4 regions of the Propioniciclava coleopterorum genome follow, and region 3 is predicted to be linked to each of the others. Evidence: riboswitches for the same ligand, from Rfam matches in the RefSeq annotation. Region 3 holds a riboswitch; each other region holds the start of a gene.
What was found. A riboswitch is a leader RNA that binds a small molecule or an ion and turns the genes downstream of it on or off. The one in region 3 is predicted to bind cobalamin.
Positions count from the first base shown of each region.

Region 1: linked by a shared signal. The riboswitch ahead of G7070_RS17000 (ABC transporter substrate-binding protein) and the one ahead of nrdH (glutaredoxin-like protein NrdH) in region 3 are both predicted to bind cobalamin.
Region 2: linked by a shared signal. The riboswitch ahead of G7070_RS09060 (ATP-binding protein) and the one ahead of nrdH (glutaredoxin-like protein NrdH) in region 3 are both predicted to bind cobalamin.
Region 4: linked by a shared signal. The riboswitch ahead of G7070_RS09035 (nitrite reductase) and the one ahead of nrdH (glutaredoxin-like protein NrdH) in region 3 are both predicted to bind cobalamin.

Region 1 covers NZ_CP049865.1:3,588,655-3,592,542, reverse strand. Annotated here, with positions in the region: gene scpB (SMC-Scp complex subunit ScpB) at 1-69, shown strand, start outside; gene G7070_RS17010 (pseudouridine synthase) at 66-803, shown strand; gene G7070_RS17005 (proteasome accessory factor PafA2 family protein) at 812-2,230, shown strand; cobalamin riboswitch at 2,381-2,562, shown strand; gene G7070_RS17000 (ABC transporter substrate-binding protein) at 2,603-3,604, shown strand; gene G7070_RS16995 (FecCD family ABC transporter permease) at 3,702-3,888, shown strand, end outside.
Region 2 covers NZ_CP049865.1:1,888,711-1,892,598, forward strand. Annotated here, with positions in the region: gene G7070_RS09050 (cobalt-precorrin-4/precorrin-4 C(11)-methyltransferase) at 1-318, shown strand, start outside; gene cbiE (precorrin-6y C5,15-methyltransferase (decarboxylating) subunit CbiE) at 329-1,549, opposite strand; cobalamin riboswitch at 1,579-1,724, shown strand; partial or broken gene G7070_RS09060 (ATP-binding protein) at 1,765-2,844, shown strand; gene G7070_RS17750 (vWA domain-containing protein) at 3,222-3,888, shown strand, end outside.
Region 3 covers NZ_CP049865.1:2,179,981-2,183,868, forward strand. Annotated here, with positions in the region: gene nrdE (class 1b ribonucleoside-diphosphate reductase subunit alpha) at 1-1,652, opposite strand, end outside; gene nrdI (class Ib ribonucleoside-diphosphate reductase assembly flavoprotein NrdI) at 1,580-2,053, opposite strand; gene nrdH (glutaredoxin-like protein NrdH) at 2,055-2,294, opposite strand; cobalamin riboswitch at 2,442-2,663, opposite strand; gene G7070_RS10420 (MBL fold metallo-hydrolase) at 2,711-3,541, opposite strand; gene G7070_RS10425 (thiamine pyrophosphate-binding protein) at 3,717-3,888, shown strand, end outside.
Region 4 covers NZ_CP049865.1:1,882,724-1,886,611, forward strand. Annotated here, with positions in the region: gene G7070_RS09015 (deoxyribonuclease IV) at 1-704, opposite strand, end outside; gene G7070_RS09020 (ACT domain-containing protein) at 701-1,084, opposite strand; gene G7070_RS09025 (hypothetical protein) at 1,162-1,662, opposite strand; gene G7070_RS09030 (hypothetical protein) at 1,719-1,856, opposite strand; cobalamin riboswitch at 1,948-2,139, shown strand; gene G7070_RS09035 (nitrite reductase) at 2,199-3,113, shown strand; gene G7070_RS09040 (precorrin-8X methylmutase) at 3,110-3,775, shown strand; gene G7070_RS09045 (precorrin-2 C(20)-methyltransferase) at 3,820-3,888, shown strand, end outside.

The sequences.
Region 1 (3,888 bases), 1.4 Mb from region 3:
ACGACCCCAGCCCACCACGACCCCGGGGCGGCCGAGCCGGCCGCCGACGACCACGAGGAGGACGCATGAGCGAGCCCGAGGGCATCCGGCTGCAGAAGGTGCTGGCGCAGGCCGGCGTCGCCTCGCGGCGGGCGGCCGAGCAACTCGTCGACCAGGGCCGCATCGAGATCAACGGCGAGATCGTCTCCGAACAGGGCCGCCGCGTCGACCCGCACCGCGACGTGATCCGCGTCGACGGCCGCCGCATCCCGCCGCCCCGCGAGCACCAGTACCTCGTGTTCAACAAGCCGCGCGGCGTGGTGTCCACCATGAGCGACCCGCAGGGCCGCCCGACCCTGAGCGACTACCTGGGCGAGCACGCGGGCGAGGGCCTGTTCCACGTCGGACGCCTCGACACCGACACCGACGGCATGATCCTGCTGACCAACGACGGCGACTTCGCCCAGCGGATGGCCCACCCCAGCTACGAGCTCACCAAAACCTACGTGGCCGAGGTGGAGGGCGACCTCACCGAGGCCACGCGCCGCAGGCTGGCGTCCGGGATCACGCTGGAGGACGGCCCCGTCAAACCCGACCTGGTCAAGCTCGGCGCGGGGACCGGCCGGCGCACCATGGTCACCGTGGTGCTGCACGAGGGCCGCAACCGGATCGTCCGGCGCATGTTCGCGGAGGTCGGCCACCCCGTCACCGCGCTCTCGCGCACCCAGATCGGGCCGGTGCGGATGGGCCGGCTGCGTCCGGGCGAACTGCGCGAGGTCACCCGCGACGAACTCGGCGCCCTCCTGGACGCCGTCAAGCTCTAGGACGGGCCATGCGCCGCATCGTCGGGATCGAGACCGAGTACGGGCTGCTGGCGACCGCCGACGGCAAGCGGCTGGCCTCCGACGAGGCCGCGGCGCGGCTCTTCACGCCCCTGGCGGCGCGGTTCGCCTCGACCAACGCGTTCCTGGGCAACGGCGGCCGGCTCTACCTCGACATCGGGTCGCACCCGGAGTACGCCACGCCTGAGTGCACGTCGGCGGCCGACCTGGTGATCGCGCAGCGGGCCGGCGACGCGCTCCTGGTCGACCTGGCGGCGCAGGCGCGGGCCGCCGAGGCCGACGAGGGCCACGACGTGACGTTCCGGCTGTTCCGCAACAACACCGACTCCTACGGCAACACCTGGGGTAGCCACGAGAACTACCTCGTCGCCCGCGACACCGACCCGCGGGTGCTGGCGGACTGGCTGATCGGCTTCCTGGTGAGCCGCCAACTCATCGGCGGCGCCGGGCACTGGCGGCGCGGCCGGTTCACGCTGTCGCAGCGCGGCGACCTCCTCGGCGACGTGGTGTCCAACCAGACCACCCGCAGCCGCCCCCTGATCAACACCCGCGACGAGCCGCACGCCGACCCGGCGCGCTACCGCCGGCTGCACGTCATCTCCGGCGACACCACCAGCCTGGACGCCGTGATGTGGCTGACGGTCGCCGCCACCGAGCTCGTGCTGCGGCGCGCCGAGGCGGGCGGCGCGCCCCCGCCGGGCCCCGCGGACCCGCTCGCCGCGCTGCGGGCCTGGACCGTCGACCCGGACGCCGCCGTCCCGGCCGCCGGCGGGGGAGCCACGACCGCCCGGGCGCTGCAGCGCGCCCACCTCGACGCCACCCGCGCCCTGGCCGAGTCCGGAGACGCCGAGGGCGCGGCGGCCCACGCCGCCTGGACGCGGCTCCTGGACGACCTGGACGCCGGCCGCACCGAGGGCACCGAGTGGGGCGCCAAGCGCCGCCTGATCCGGGGGTGGGCCGAGCGGCACCGGATCGCCCCCGACGACCCGCGGCTCGACGCCCTCGACCTGCGCTGGCACGAGCTCGGCGCCGACGCCTCCGGACGCCCCCGCGGGCTGGCTGCGCTGCTGCAGTCCGGCGCGGAGCCGATCGCCGATCCGGCCGCCGTCGCGGCGGCCCTGACGCGGGCCCCGTCGGCGTCCCGGGCGCGCGCCCGCGGCCTCGTGCTGGATGCCGCCCGGTCCCGCGAGCGGGACATCGCCGTGGACTGGGCGAGCTTCGCGGTGCACGACCTGCCGGGGCCGACGCCCGCGGCGCCGCAGACCGTCAAGATGGCGTGGGACGACCCCTTCGACCCCGAGCCGCCCGGCCTGCACGCCCTGGTGGACCGCCTGCGGGACGAGCCACGGATCCGCGCGCTCGGCGGCTTCACCCCGCCCGGACCCGGCGTCCCCGCGTCCGGGGCCTGACAAGCCCCGGTGCCCCGGCGGCGCCGACCTGACGGTCGTGGGTCGGGGCCCTTCCTCCGCCCTCCGCTGTCCGACCCCGTGGTGCTTGCGTTCCGGCGAACGCCGCGCCGTCCGGCGCCGGGGGACCGGCGTGGCCGGGTGCGGCCGCGTGGTACCTTCAGGGCGTCCAGCGCCCTCGATCCGTCGAGGGGTGGGAATCCGGTGAGAGTCCGGAACTGTCGCGCAGCGGTGAGGATGATGCCTCCGGCAAGACACCACTGGGAGTGATCCCGGGAAGGTGCCGGAGGCGTGTGATTCCGAGTCCGAAGACCGGCTGGACGCGTCCGTGTTCATTCCGGTCCCGCGTCAGGACCGTTCGCGAAGGAGTCGCCCATGCGTCCCTCATCACCCATCACCCGTCTCGTCGCCCTCGGCCTGGCCGCCGGGCTGGCCCTCACCGGCTGCGCCGGCGCGCCGGACGCCACCCCGGGCTCGTCGCCGTCGGAGTCGCAGGCCCCGTTCCACGTCTCGCTCACCAACTGCGGCGTGCCGCTGACCCTGGACGCGCCGCCCGCCCGCGCCGTCGCGCTCAACCAGGGGGTCATCGAGGAGGTGCTCTCGGTGGGGGCCGCCGGCCAGTTGGCGGGCACGGCCTACCTCGACGACGCGATCGCCGAGCACCTCGAGGCCGCCTACGCCACGGTGCCGGTGCTCGCCGAGCAGTACCCCACGCGCGAGGCGTTCCTCCAGGCCACCCCGGACTTCGCGCTGGCGTCCTACAACAGCGCCTTCGGCGAGAAGGGGGTCGGGTCACGCGAGGAACTCGCGGCGTCCGGCATCGGCACCTACATCGACCCGTTCGGGTGCCCGAACGTGGCCGACCGCCCCGCGGCGACCTTCGAGAACGTCTGGACCGGCATCGGCGAGGTCGGGGCCATCTTCGGCCGCGACGCCGAGGCCACCGCCCTGATCGAGGCCCAGCGCACCCGGCTCGCGTCCCTGCGCGCCGACCGCGCCGGCGACGGTCTGCGCGTCGTGTGGTGGGACGGCGGCGACACCGCGCCGTCGGTGGGCGGCGCCGGGGGCGGCCCCGCGCTCGTCCTGGACGCCGTGGGCGCCACCAACGTGTTCGCCGACCAGCCGAAGGCGTGGGCGAGCGTCTCGTGGGAGCAGGTCGTCGCCGCCGACCCGGACGTGATCGTCACGGTCGACGCCTCGTGGGACCCCGCCGAGCAGAAGCGGGCCCACCTGCAGGCGGACCCGGTGCTGCAGAACCTCCGCGCGGTCCGCGAGGGCCGGATCGTCACGGTGGCCTTCTCGCAGTCCACGCCCGGCGTCGGGCTGATCGACGGGGCGCGGAGCCTCGCGGAGCAGCTCGAGCGGTTGCCCGCCTGAGATGGTGGCCGACGCGCGGGTCCGACCGCTCGCCCGTCACCGCCCCCGGCCGGCGCCCCCGGCCGGGCGGCCGCCCGTCGCGCCGGTCGCGCTCGGGCTGGCGGTGCTGCTGCTGATCTCCATGGTGATCGCGCTGGGCATCGGCTCGGTGCAGGTCCCGTGGACCGACGTCGTCGCGGTCATCGCCCGCCGGCTGCGCCTGATCGAGGGCGCGGGCGTCACGGCGCTGCAGGACGACATCGTGTGGCGGCTGCGGGCGCCGCGCGTGCTGGGGGCCGCCTGCG
Region 2 (3,888 bases), 290 kb from region 3:
AGCGGGGAGGCCCTGGCCGCATTCGCCGCGACCGGAGCCACGCTCGTGCTGCACCTGGCGATCACCCGCACCCGGGAACTGATGGCCGAGGTGGCGCCGCACGTCGGGGCGGACTGCCCGGTCGTCGTCGCCCACCGGGTGAGTCAGCCCGAGCAGCAGATCCTGCGGGGCACAGTCGCCACCATCGCGGACGCCGTGGAGGCGGCCGGGCTGCGCCAGGCGGCGCTGATCATGGTCGGCCGCACGCTCGATCCGGCTTCGGCGGGGGAGTCCTACCTGTACGACCCGCGCCGCGACCGCACCATCAAGCGCCGGTAGCCGGAACGGCTCAGGCGGGCTTGGTCCAGGCCCACTGGGTGACGCAGCGGGCGGGGGTCCAGCCGGTGAAGGAGCCCAGCGGTGCGGCGACCTCGATGCCGATGCGGGTCAGTTCGCCCCCGCGCTCGGCGAACAGGCCGGCGAGCCGCATCTCGGTCTCCAGCGTGACGCCGTGGACGACCAGCCGCCCGCCGGGACGCAGTGCGGCCAGGCAGGTGTCGAGCACACCCGGGACGCTCGCGCCGCCACCGACGAAGATCGCGTCCGGCTCGGGGAGCCCGGCGAGCGCCTCGGGCGCAGCCCCGCGCACCACGCGCAGCCCCGGCACGCCGAGCGTGGTGGCGTTGCGCATGATCCGTGTGGCCCGCTCCGGGTTGGACTCGATCGCGATCGCCCGGCACGTCGGGTGCGCGCGCAACCACTCGATGCCGACGGAACCGGCGCCGGCGCCGACGTCCCACAGCAGCCCGCCGGGCGTGGGCGCCAGCCGCGCCAGGGCCGAGGCGCGCAGGTCGCGCTTGGTCAGTTGGCCGTCGTGGGCGTAGGCCGTGTCGGGCAGACCGGGCGTCCAGCCCAGGCGGTGCGGCCCGACGACCTCGATGCCCACCACGTTCAGCCGCGGCGAGCGGGCCGACCAGGCGTCGGCGATCCCGTCGATCCGGGACGCGGCGGCCGAGCCGAGGTCGCCCAGGACGTGCAGCCGGCTCGCCCCGTAGCCCGCGCCCACGAGCAGGGCGGCGACGGCGGCCGGGGTCGTCTCGTCCGCGGACAGGGCGAGCACGCGGCGTCCGGGCGCGAGTTCGCGGGCCAGCAGGCCGATCGGACGCCCGACGAGGCTGACGACGGCGGTGTCCGCGGCCGACCAGCCCAGTTCGGCGCGGGCGAGCGCCACCGAGGAGACGGCGGGCACGATGCGGACGGCGTCCGCCCCGAGGAGTTCGACCAGGGTCGCGCCGATGCCGGACACCAGCGGGTCGCCCGACGCGACGGCCACCACGTCGCCCTGCGGCAGCTTCGCCAGCAGGCCAGGCAGGCCCGCCTTCAGCGGGGAGGGCCACGTGAGGCGGCGCTGGTCGGCGGCCTCCGGGACGAGCGCGAGTTGCCGGGGGGCGCCCAGCAGCACATCGGCGTCCTCGATGAGGGCGCGGGACGCGGCGGGGAGCCCGGCGAGACCGTCCGCGCCGATCCCGACCACGGTCAACCGGCGGGTGGGATCGACGCGGTTCAACACGGGTCACCACGCTATCGTGGGCGGCGGCACGAGGTGCCCCGAAGTGACGTTCGTCGGAGACGGCGAAGCGCGCGCGACGGGGAGAATCTGGGAAGCCGGTGAGATTCCGGCACAGGCCCGCTGCGGTGAACCGAGCCCCGGGAGGGGACTCGGCCAAGTCCGAAGACCGGCCTCGCGCCACGACCGACCGGTTGGCGACAGAGCGGGAGCCTCACATGCCACTGCAGTACCCCTTTTCGGCCATCGTCGGCTGCGAGGCCGACGACCTCGACGACATGGGCCTGGCCCTGGTGTTGTCCACCATCTCCCCGGAGATCGGCGGTGTGCTGATCCGCGGCGAGAAGGGGACCGCCAAGTCCACCGCCGTCCGCGCGCTCGCCGCGGTGCTGCCCCCCGTCGACGTCTTCGAAGGGGACCGGTTCTCGATCGACCCCGACGACCCCACCGCCACGTCGCCCGACGTGCCCGCCGCCACGCCGTCGCCCGGCCCGGGCGTGCGTCCCGGGGCGGCACGCGACGACCACGGCGGGGCGGCGTCCGACGACCACCCCGTCGCGGAATGGCCGGCCGCGGGACGCGCGCGACGCACCCGGCCCGTGCGGCTGGTGGAGTTGCCCGTCGGCGCCACCGAGGATCGCGTGCTCGGGTCGATCCACCTGCAGAGCGCCCTGTCGGCGGGGCGGGTGACGTTCGAGCCGGGGCTGCTCGCCCGGGCGCACCGCGGCATCCTCTACGTCGACGAGGTGAACCTGCTGCACGACCACCTGGTCGACCTCCTGCTGGACGCCGCCGCGATGGGACGCGCCACCATCGAGCGCGACGGCATCTCGGTCGAGCACGCCGCCCGCTTCGTCCTGATCGGCACGATGAACCCCGAGGAGGGCGAACTGCGTCCGCAGCTGCTGGACCGGTTCGGGCTCACGGTGGAGGTCGCCGCGCCGCGCGATCCGGGGCACCGGGTCGAGGTGGTGCGCCGCCGGCTCGCCTTCGACGCCGGCCCCGCCGCCTTCGCCGCCCGGTTCGCGCCGCAGGACGCCGCACTGAGCGCCCGGATCGGGGACGCCCGCGCCCGAATCGGCTCGGTGGCGCTCAGCGGGGCGGCGCTCGCCGCGATCGCCCGGGTGTGCGCCGGCTTCGAGGTGGACGGCCTGCGCGCCGACATCGTCACAGCCCGCGCCGCGGTCGCGCACGCCGCCTGGTCCGGACGCGGCACCGTGACGCGCGCCGACATCCGGCAGGCCGCGCTGCTCGCCCTGCCGCACCGCCGGCGCCGCAACCCGTTCGACGCCCCCGGCCTCGACGAGGACCTGCTCGACCGACTCCTGGGCGACGACGAGCCCGAGCCCGACCCCGACGACCTGCCGCCCGAGCCCGACGGCCCGGACGACCCCGGCCCGGACGACCCCGGCCCGGACGATCCCGGTCAGGAGGCCGCCGATGACACCGACGGGTCCGGCGAGCCTGCGACCGACGCCCCCGGGCGCCCCGACGCACCCGAGGGTTCCGACCCGACCGGACGCTCCGACGCCCCGCAGCCGGCGACCGATCCCCAGGGCTCCGCCCCGCCCGAGGACCTCGACCCGCCGCCGCTGGACGCCCCCGCCGACGCCGGACCGGACAGGACGGTCACCGCGGCCGCGCCCTACCGCCCCGGCTGTTCGCGGTCCGCGGGATGGGCGCCGGCAGCGCGGGACGCCGCAGCCGCGCGCTCTCGACCCAGGGCCGCCGGATCGGGGCCGAGCCCGCGGCGTCCGGGGCGGGATCGCTGCACCTCGTCGAGACGCTGATCGCGGCCGCCCGGCACCAGGGCGCGCGCCGCGCGGACGGCGGCCGGGTGCGGCTGGAGGCGTCCGACCTGCGCGTCGCCGCCCGGGAGGGCCGCGAGGCGAACCTCATCCTGTTCTGCGTGGACGCCTCTGGCTCGATGGCCGCCCGGCGCCGGATGACCGCGGTGAAGACCGCGATCCTGTCGCTGCTGCTGGACGCCTACCGCCGCCGGGACCGCGTCGGGCTGGTCACGTTCCGGCGCTCCGGCGCCGAGGTGGCGCTGCCGCCCACGGGTTCGATCGACATCGCCGCGTCCCGGCTGGAGGACCTGCCCGCCGGCGGCCGGACACCGCTGGCCGAGGGGCTGGAGGAGGCGGCGCGGGTGATCCTGCGCGAGCGCGTCCGGGACCCGCGGACGCGTCCGCTGCTCGTGGTCGTCACCGACGGCCGCGCCAACGCCGGCCCGGACGCCCTCGCGCGGGCCGGGCGGGCGGCGTCCGGGATCGCCCGACTGGGCGTCAGCGCGGTGGTGATCGACAGCGAATCGGGGCCGCTGCGGCTCGGACTGGCCC
Region 3 (3,888 bases):
GTGGCCGGCGTCCAGTCGCCCCCGACGTAGCGGCGGAAGTACTCCCCGGACGCGTAGGTCGACCGCTCGAAGCCGTCGAACGTCTCGCCCCGTTCGCGCGCGATCGCGCAGGACGCCCGCACCGCGTGGAAGGCGACGGTGTAGAAGTACAGGTTGGTGAAGTCCAGCCCCTCCGGCGAGCCGTAGTGGATCGCCTCGCGCGCCAGGTACCCGTGCAGGTTCATCTGCCCCAGTCCGATCGCGTGGCTCATGGCGTTGCCGCGCTCGATGCTGGGCACGCACGCGATGTCGGACTGGTCCGAGACGGCGGTCAGGGCGCGGACGGCCACCTCCACGGTGCGGCCGAGGTCGCCTGAGTCCATCGCCCGGGCGATGTTGAGCGAGCCGAGGTTGCAGGAGATGTCCTTGCCGACGACGTCGTAGGACAGGTCGTCGTGATAGGTCGACGGCGTGGAGACCTGCAGGATCTCCGAGCACAGGTTCGACATCGTCACGCGCCCGTCGATCGGGTTGGCGCGGTTCACCGTGTCCTCGAAGACGATGTAGGGGTAGCCCGACTCGAACTGGATCTCGGCGAGCGTCTGGAAGAACTTGCGCGCGTTGATCTTCTTCTTGCCGATGCGGCCGTCGTCGACGAGCTCGTGGTACTTCTCGCTGATCGAGATCTCGGTGAACGGGACGCCGTGGACCCGCTCGATGTCGTAGGGGCTGAACAGGTACATGTCCTCGCCGGCGCGCGCCAGCTCGAAGGTGATGTCGGGGATGACGACGCCCAGCGACAGCGTCTTGATCCGGATCTTCTCGTCGGCGTTCTCGCGCTTGGTGTCCAGGAAGCTCAGGATGTCGGGGTGGTGGGCGTGCAGGTACACCGCGCCCGCGCCCTGGCGCGCGCCGAGCTGGTTGGCGTAGGAGAAGGAGTCCTCCAGCAGCTTCATCACCGGGATCACGCCCGAGGACTGGTTCTGGATCTTCTTGATCGGGGCGCCCGACTCGCGGATGTTGCTCAGCGACAGCGCCACGCCGCCGCCCCGTTTGGACAGCTGCAGCGAGGAGTTGATCGCCCGGGCGATCGACTCCATGTTGTCCTCCACGCGCAGCAGGAAGCAGGAGACGAGTTCGCCGCGCTGCGCCTTGCCGGCGTTCAGGAAGGTCGGGGTCGCCGGCTGGAAGCGTCCCGCCATGATCTCGTCGGTGATCTGCTCGGCCAGCGCGCGGTCGCCCGCGGCGAGGGTCAGGGCGACCATGCAGACGCGGTCCTCGAACCGCTCGAGGTAGCGGCTGCCGTCGAAGGTCTTCAGCGTGTAGGAGGTGTAGTACTTGAACGCGCCCATGAAGGTCGGGAACCGGAACTTCACCGCGTAGGCCCGCTTGAACAGCGACTTCACGAAGTCGAACCCGTAGGCGTCCAGGACGCCGGCCTCGTAGTAGCCCTCCTCCACCAGGTAGTCGAGCTTCTCCTTCAGCGAGTGGAAGAAGACGGTGTTCTGGTTGACGTGCTGCAGGAAGTACTGCCGGGCGGCGAGCCGATCGGCGTCGAACTGGATGCGGCCGTCCGCGTCGTAGAGGTTCAGCAGCGCGTTCAGCGCGTGGTGGTCGAGGCGGTGGACGTCGGCTTGGTCGGTGCCGGGGTCGGTGAGAACGGTGGAAGCCATGAGTGGAGCCCTTCGCGGACAGCCTCGACGTCGTCGGGCGTGCCCATCAGTTCGAACTGGTAGAGGTGGGGGACGCCGCACTTGGCGGCGATGATCGTGCCGGCGAGGCAGTAGGCCTCGCCGAAGTTGGTGTTGCCGGCGGTGATGACGCCCCTGATCAGGGCGCGGTTGTCGACGTCGTTGAGGAAGCGGATGACCTGCTTGGGGACCGCGCCGCCCTGGTTGCCGCCGCCGTAGGTGGGGACGACCAGCACGTAGGGTGCGGCCGCCCGCAGCGGTTCGTCCGAGCCGCGCAGCGGGATCCGGGACGCGGGCAGGCCCAGCTTGGACACGAAGCGATGGGTGTTCTCCGAGGTGGAGGAGAAGTACACCAGCCGGACAGCGGCCTGGGCGGCCGCCACGTCAGGCCGCGGCGACGCGTGCGGCCGCCGCCTGGATCCGATCCGGACGGAACCCGGACCAGTGCTCGTCGTCGGCGACCACGACCGGCGCCTGCTGGTAGCCCAGGGCCAACACCTCGAGGAGCGCGGCCTCGTCCGCGGCCAGGTCGACGACCTCGTAGGCCAGGCCGAGCTTGTCCAGCGCCCGGTAGGTGGCCGTGCACTGCACGCAGGCGGGCTTGCTGTAGATGGTGATGCTCACGTGAGGGAGTCCCTTCCGTCCGATCCGTCGCGAAGTGGGTGTGCCTGCGCAGCCGACGAAAAGGGGTGGGACCGACGCGGACCGGAGGGTCCGCCGCGGCGCAGCCCTCCCGCGAGGCCGAGCAAACGGGCGCCCGGGCGTCCGGGGACGCGTCGGGCGGCAGAGGCAGGTCTTCGGACTCGTGGGCTGGGACCGGCTGTACGTGCCGGTCGGTCCTACTGGCCGTCGCTTCCCAGGACGTGGCGTCCCAGTGCTGTTGACGGCGGTCGTTCCCACTCACCGCTGCGGGGCAGTTCCGGACTCTCACCGGATTCCCTCTTGCGACGACCCACCTGGCTGGTGGGCCGAACCGCTGCGTCCGCCACTATATACGGAAAATCACACGGCTGTAACCCCCACATCTAGTGGGCGGGGGCTCAGGTGGCGTCGTCGAAGGCGCCCGTCACCCAGCCGATGTGGCGGGCAGCGGACGCCGCGACCACCCGGTCGGCGTCCTCGGTGATGGCGTTGGCGAAGTTGGACCAGAGCCGGGAGTAGCTGCGCTCGCCCAGCGTGGCGAGCATCCGCTCGACCGTCGAGCCCGACAGCGGGATCCGATTGGGGTAGCTGCGCATGAAGCTCACGCTGCTGCGGTCGGGGTTGGCCATGATCGTGTCGCCGGCCAGCAGGACGCCGCGGCCGTCCGCGCCGGACGTCCAGTGCAGGACGAGGCTGCCCGCGAAGTGGCCGCCGAGCGTGACGATCTCGGCGTCCTCGGCCAGGCGGTGGGCGCCCTCGATCTCCACCAGGCGCTCGTCGCGCCGCTGCACCCAGCCCGCGTCCGGACGCGAAATCAGCACCGGCGCGTCGTCCAGCGCCCGCGACCAGGCGACCTGGGCGCCGTACATGTGCGGGTGGCTCGCGACCACCGCGATCACCGGGCCCAGGCTTTCGATGAACCCGACCGCGCCGCGGTCGACCAGGCCGATCGGGTCCCACAGCACGACCCCGTCCGCCGTCCGGATCACCTGCATCGTTTGACCGATGCCGACGTCGGACGCGGTCACGCTCCACTGTCGCTCGTCCACCTGGCCGACCGTCACGACCGAGCGCGCCGCGAGATCCGCCTGGGTCGTCCACGCCTGCCCGGACGCGGGCACCCACTGCCGCTCGTCGGCGCAGATCGGGCAGACCGCGGGGAGCGGCGTCGTCGCCTCCACCCCGCAGGTGGCGCAGCTGATGAGGTCCGGTTCGAACGTGGTCGCCATGGTCGCTCCTCGGGTCGTGCCTCGAGGCTAGGCCCGATCCCGCGCAGGCGGAACCCCGCCGACCCGCCTCGGGGGCGGTGCCGATCCCGGCAAGACGGACCATTGACCGCCGAACAACTCGTATGCATACTTGCATGCAAACAACGGCGTGACACCTCTGGAGGACGAGAACAACATGAGCGAGACGGGCGCGGAGCTGCTGGTGGCATCCCTGGGGGCAGCCGGGCTGACCACCATCTTCGGGGTCCCCGGCGATACGGGGGTCGCGTTCTACGACGCGCTCGAGTCCAACACCGCCGGGGTCCGGCACGTGCTGGCACGCGACGAGCGGCACGCGGCGTTCATGG
Region 4 (3,888 bases), 300 kb from region 3:
TCGCGGACGACCGAGACCAGGTAGTCGGCCTCGCACTCGCCGGCGCCCAGCACGGCGTGCCGGTCCGCGCCCGAGCCCGCGGCGTCCCGGGAATCGTTGAGGTGGACCAGATCGATGCGTCCGGTGATGCCCTTGATGGCGTCCACCAAGCCGTCGGGATCCAGCCCGCCGGCGTGCGCGTGGCAGGTGTCGAGGCAGAATCCGACGTTCTCGATGCCCTTGGCGTCGGCGATGGTGTCCCAGAGTCGGGCGATCCTCTCGAGCTGGCGGGCCATCGCGTTGGCGCCACCGGCGGTGTTCTCGATGAAGATCGGGACGGTCAGGTCCAGGCCCTCGATGGCCTTGCGCCAGTTGTCGAAGCCGACCTGGGGGTCGTCGCCGTTGTTGACGTGGCCGCCGTGCACGATGACGCCGCGGGCGCCGACCTCGGTGGCCAGCTTCACCTGCTTGGCGAGGATCTGCCGGCTCGGGATCCGGATCCGGTTGTTGGTGGTCGCGACGTTGATGACGTACGGCGCGTGGATGAACAGGCCCACCCCGGCCGCCTCGGCGTCCGCCTTCAGGCCGGCGGCGCCGCCCGGATGCGGGACGGCGTGGCCCTTCCAGGCCTGCGGGTCGCCCAGGAACGTCTGCGCGATCGGGAAGCCGTCGGCGTGCGCGGCGGCGATCGGGTCGTCGACGTGGCCGCCGATCTCGATGCTCATGCGCTCAGCCCGCCCAGCACGTCCATGGCCTCGTCGACGTGCGCGATCGGGACCAGGAGGTGGTCGTGGTAGAAGCCGGCGATCACGTTGCACGACAGCCCGACGCGGGCCAGCGCCGTGCTGACCGCGGCGGTGATGCCGACGGCCTGCAGCGACGTGTGCGCCTCCAGGGTGATCCAGCCGAACACCCCGTCGTAGGCGAGCCGATGCTCGTCGGCGATCGCCTGGTCCAGCACGAGCGTGGTGCCCTCGTCCTCGACGATGCGCGCGTGGAACGCGACGTCGGGCGGGTTCTCGCTGGTCACGTAGACGTAGGAGCCCTGCCGGACGTAGGGGCGCAGCGCGCCGAGGATCTCGTGCAGATCGGTCATTCCCGCCATGGCGTCAGTCTAGGGTGGCGAGCGCGCTCAGAGCCGCGGCACTCGAGTGCCGCCGGCTCCGACCCGGGGGACCGGGCTCAGCCGGCGACGCCGGAGGCGTCCGACCAGACGAAGGCGGGGACGGCCCGGATGAGCCGCCGGGCCGACTCCGTGTGACGTAGCACGGCGTCCGGGCCGTGGTAGCCGGTCAGGCCCAGGACGAGGTCGCGCCCGAAGAACTGCCAGGTCGCCTCCTTGGGCGGCAGTTCGGAGACGAGCGCGCGCACCTCGTCGGTGAGGATCGCGTGCGCCTGCCGCTCGTCGCTCGCCAGCACCCCCCAGCCCTTCGCGAAGGCGGGCGAGTCGGATGCCATCCCGCGCAGATCGAGGGCGACCCGGCCGCGCACGTCGAGCGGGGCGACGGCGGCCGGCAGGTCCAGCACGATCACCTGGCGGCGGCGGAACTGCTCCCAGACCACGGCAGCCTCGTCGACCGCCCACTCGGCCTCGAACGTCAGGAACGGGACGCCCTCCAGCGTGCCGCTGGCCACGTTGCGGGCCGAGTGCAGGGCGGTCGGCGTCCGACCCGCTCGCGGCACCGGGCCCTCCTCGAGGTTCCAGCGCTCCGCCAGATCGGGACGGTTCTCCTCGAATCTCAGCCCGTGCTCGGAGGCGAACCGCCGCCACGAGGCGGCGCGCCCTCGCGCCGCAGCGCGCGGACGGGCGTGTTGAGCAGCCATCCGGACAGCCGGACGAGCGCCGGCCCGCCGGCGAAGACCCTGAACGTGCGCATCCCTCGAACCTAACCGACCGCGTCGGCTGAGCCGAACGGTGTCCGGCCGGCTTGCCGAACAGCTGCGCCGCCCTCGCCGCGGCGTCCGCGGCGCTAGGGTGTCCGTGCCAGTCAAGCTCACGCGAGCCCAGGGAACCCGGTGCGAATCCGGGACTGACGCGCAGCGGTGAGGGGGACGGACGGGGCGTGCCGCGATGCGGCCACCACTGGGGCGGACGCCCTGGGAAGGTGCTCCGGCCGGACGATCCCGAGTCCGAAAACCTGCTGGCCCACGCGGGGAGCCCCGCGCGGTCACCGTCGGGCCCACGCGCAGCCAGCCCCCTGACCTGAACAGGTGGAACCATGTCCGTCCTCATCCGCGACCGCGCCGACCGCTGCCCGGGGATCCTGCGTCCGTGGCCCGCCGCCGACGGGCTGCTGGTCCGCGTCCGGCTCGTCGGTGGGCGCATCACCGCCCGCCAGCTGCGCGGCCTGAGTGTCGCGGCGACCGTTTTCGGCGACGGCTGCGTCCGGCCCACGACCCGCGCGAACCTGCAGTTGCGCGCGTTCCCGGGCACCGACGGCGTCCTGGACGCCGACGCGCTGGCCGCCATCGAGGCCAGCGGGCTGCTGCCCGCGCCGGCACACGACCGGGTCCGCAACATCACCGTGTCGCCGCAGACAGGCCTCGCCGGCGGCCGCGCCGACCTGCGTCCGCTGGCCGCCGACCTGGACGCGCAGATCGTCGCCAGCGACGTGCTGCCCGGCCTGCCCGGCAAGTTCGCGTTCGTGCTGGACGACGGCCGCGGCGACCTGATCGACCGGCCCTGCGACGTCGGCCTCGTCGCCCTGGACGCCGAGACGGTCCAGCTCCGCGTCGGCGAGCACTACGGGGCGGTCGTCCCGCTGGCCGCGGCCGCCCGCGAACTCATCGCGCTGGCTGAGCTGTTCTGCGCCGCCCGCGGCACCGGCCCGACCGCGCCCTGGCACACCTACGAGATGGCATCCCCCCTGGTCGCCCCGGTGGACCCCGACCCGCGCGTCCCGCAGGCCACCGGGCCGCTGCCGTTCGGTCCCGTGCCCGGCGGGCTGCACGCGCCGGTGGGCGATGACGGCCTCGACCCCGCCGACGTCGACGCCCTGCTCGCCGGCGTGGACGAGGTGGTGTTCACGCCGTGGAAGGGCGTCCTGATCCCGTCCCCCACGCAGGTGGCGTCCTCGACGCACGGTGGTGCGGCGCAGGCGGACGCCGGCGGCTCGGACGCGGGGCAGCGGTGAGCGGGCTGCGACGTCCGGCCCGGCGCTACCCCTACGTGGACGCAGGGGCGGACATCTACGTCGACTCGTTCGCGACCATCCGCCGCGAGGCCGACCTGACCGGCGTCCCCGCGGACGCGGAGAAGGTCGCCGTCCGGATGATCCACGGCTCGGGGCAGGTCGACCTGGCCCGCGACCTGGTCGTCCACCCGGGCCTGCTCGCCGCCGCCCGCGGCGCGCTGGAGGCGGGAGCGCCGATCCTGTGCGACGCCACCATGGTCGCCACCGGCGTCACCGCGTCCCGGCTCCCGGCGTCCAACGACGTGATCTGCCTGCTGAACGACCCACGTGTGCCCGACCTGGCCCGCGCGTTCGGCACCACCCGCTCGGCCGCCGCGGTCTCGCTGTGGGAGCCGATGCTCGCGGGCGCGGTCGTCGCCATCGGCAACGCGCCCACCGCGCTGTTCCACCTGCTGGAGCTGATCCTGGACGGCGGTCCGCGCCCGGCGGCGATCGTCGGCTGCCCGGTCGGCTTCATCGGCGCGGCCGAGTCCAAGCAGGCGCTGGTCGACCTGGCCGCCGACCACGGCATCGACATCCCCTACGTGACCGTGCTGGGACGCCGCGGCGGCTCGGCGATGACGTCGTCGGCTTTGAACGCGCTGGCCCAGGAGGCCGAGTGAACACCCCCGCGCCCCGCGAGCCCGGCGCCGCGCCTGCCACACCCGTGCCCGAGGCGGACCCCGAGACGGGCCGCGCGGCCGCGTCCGGGACGCTGGCGATCGTCGGCGTCGGT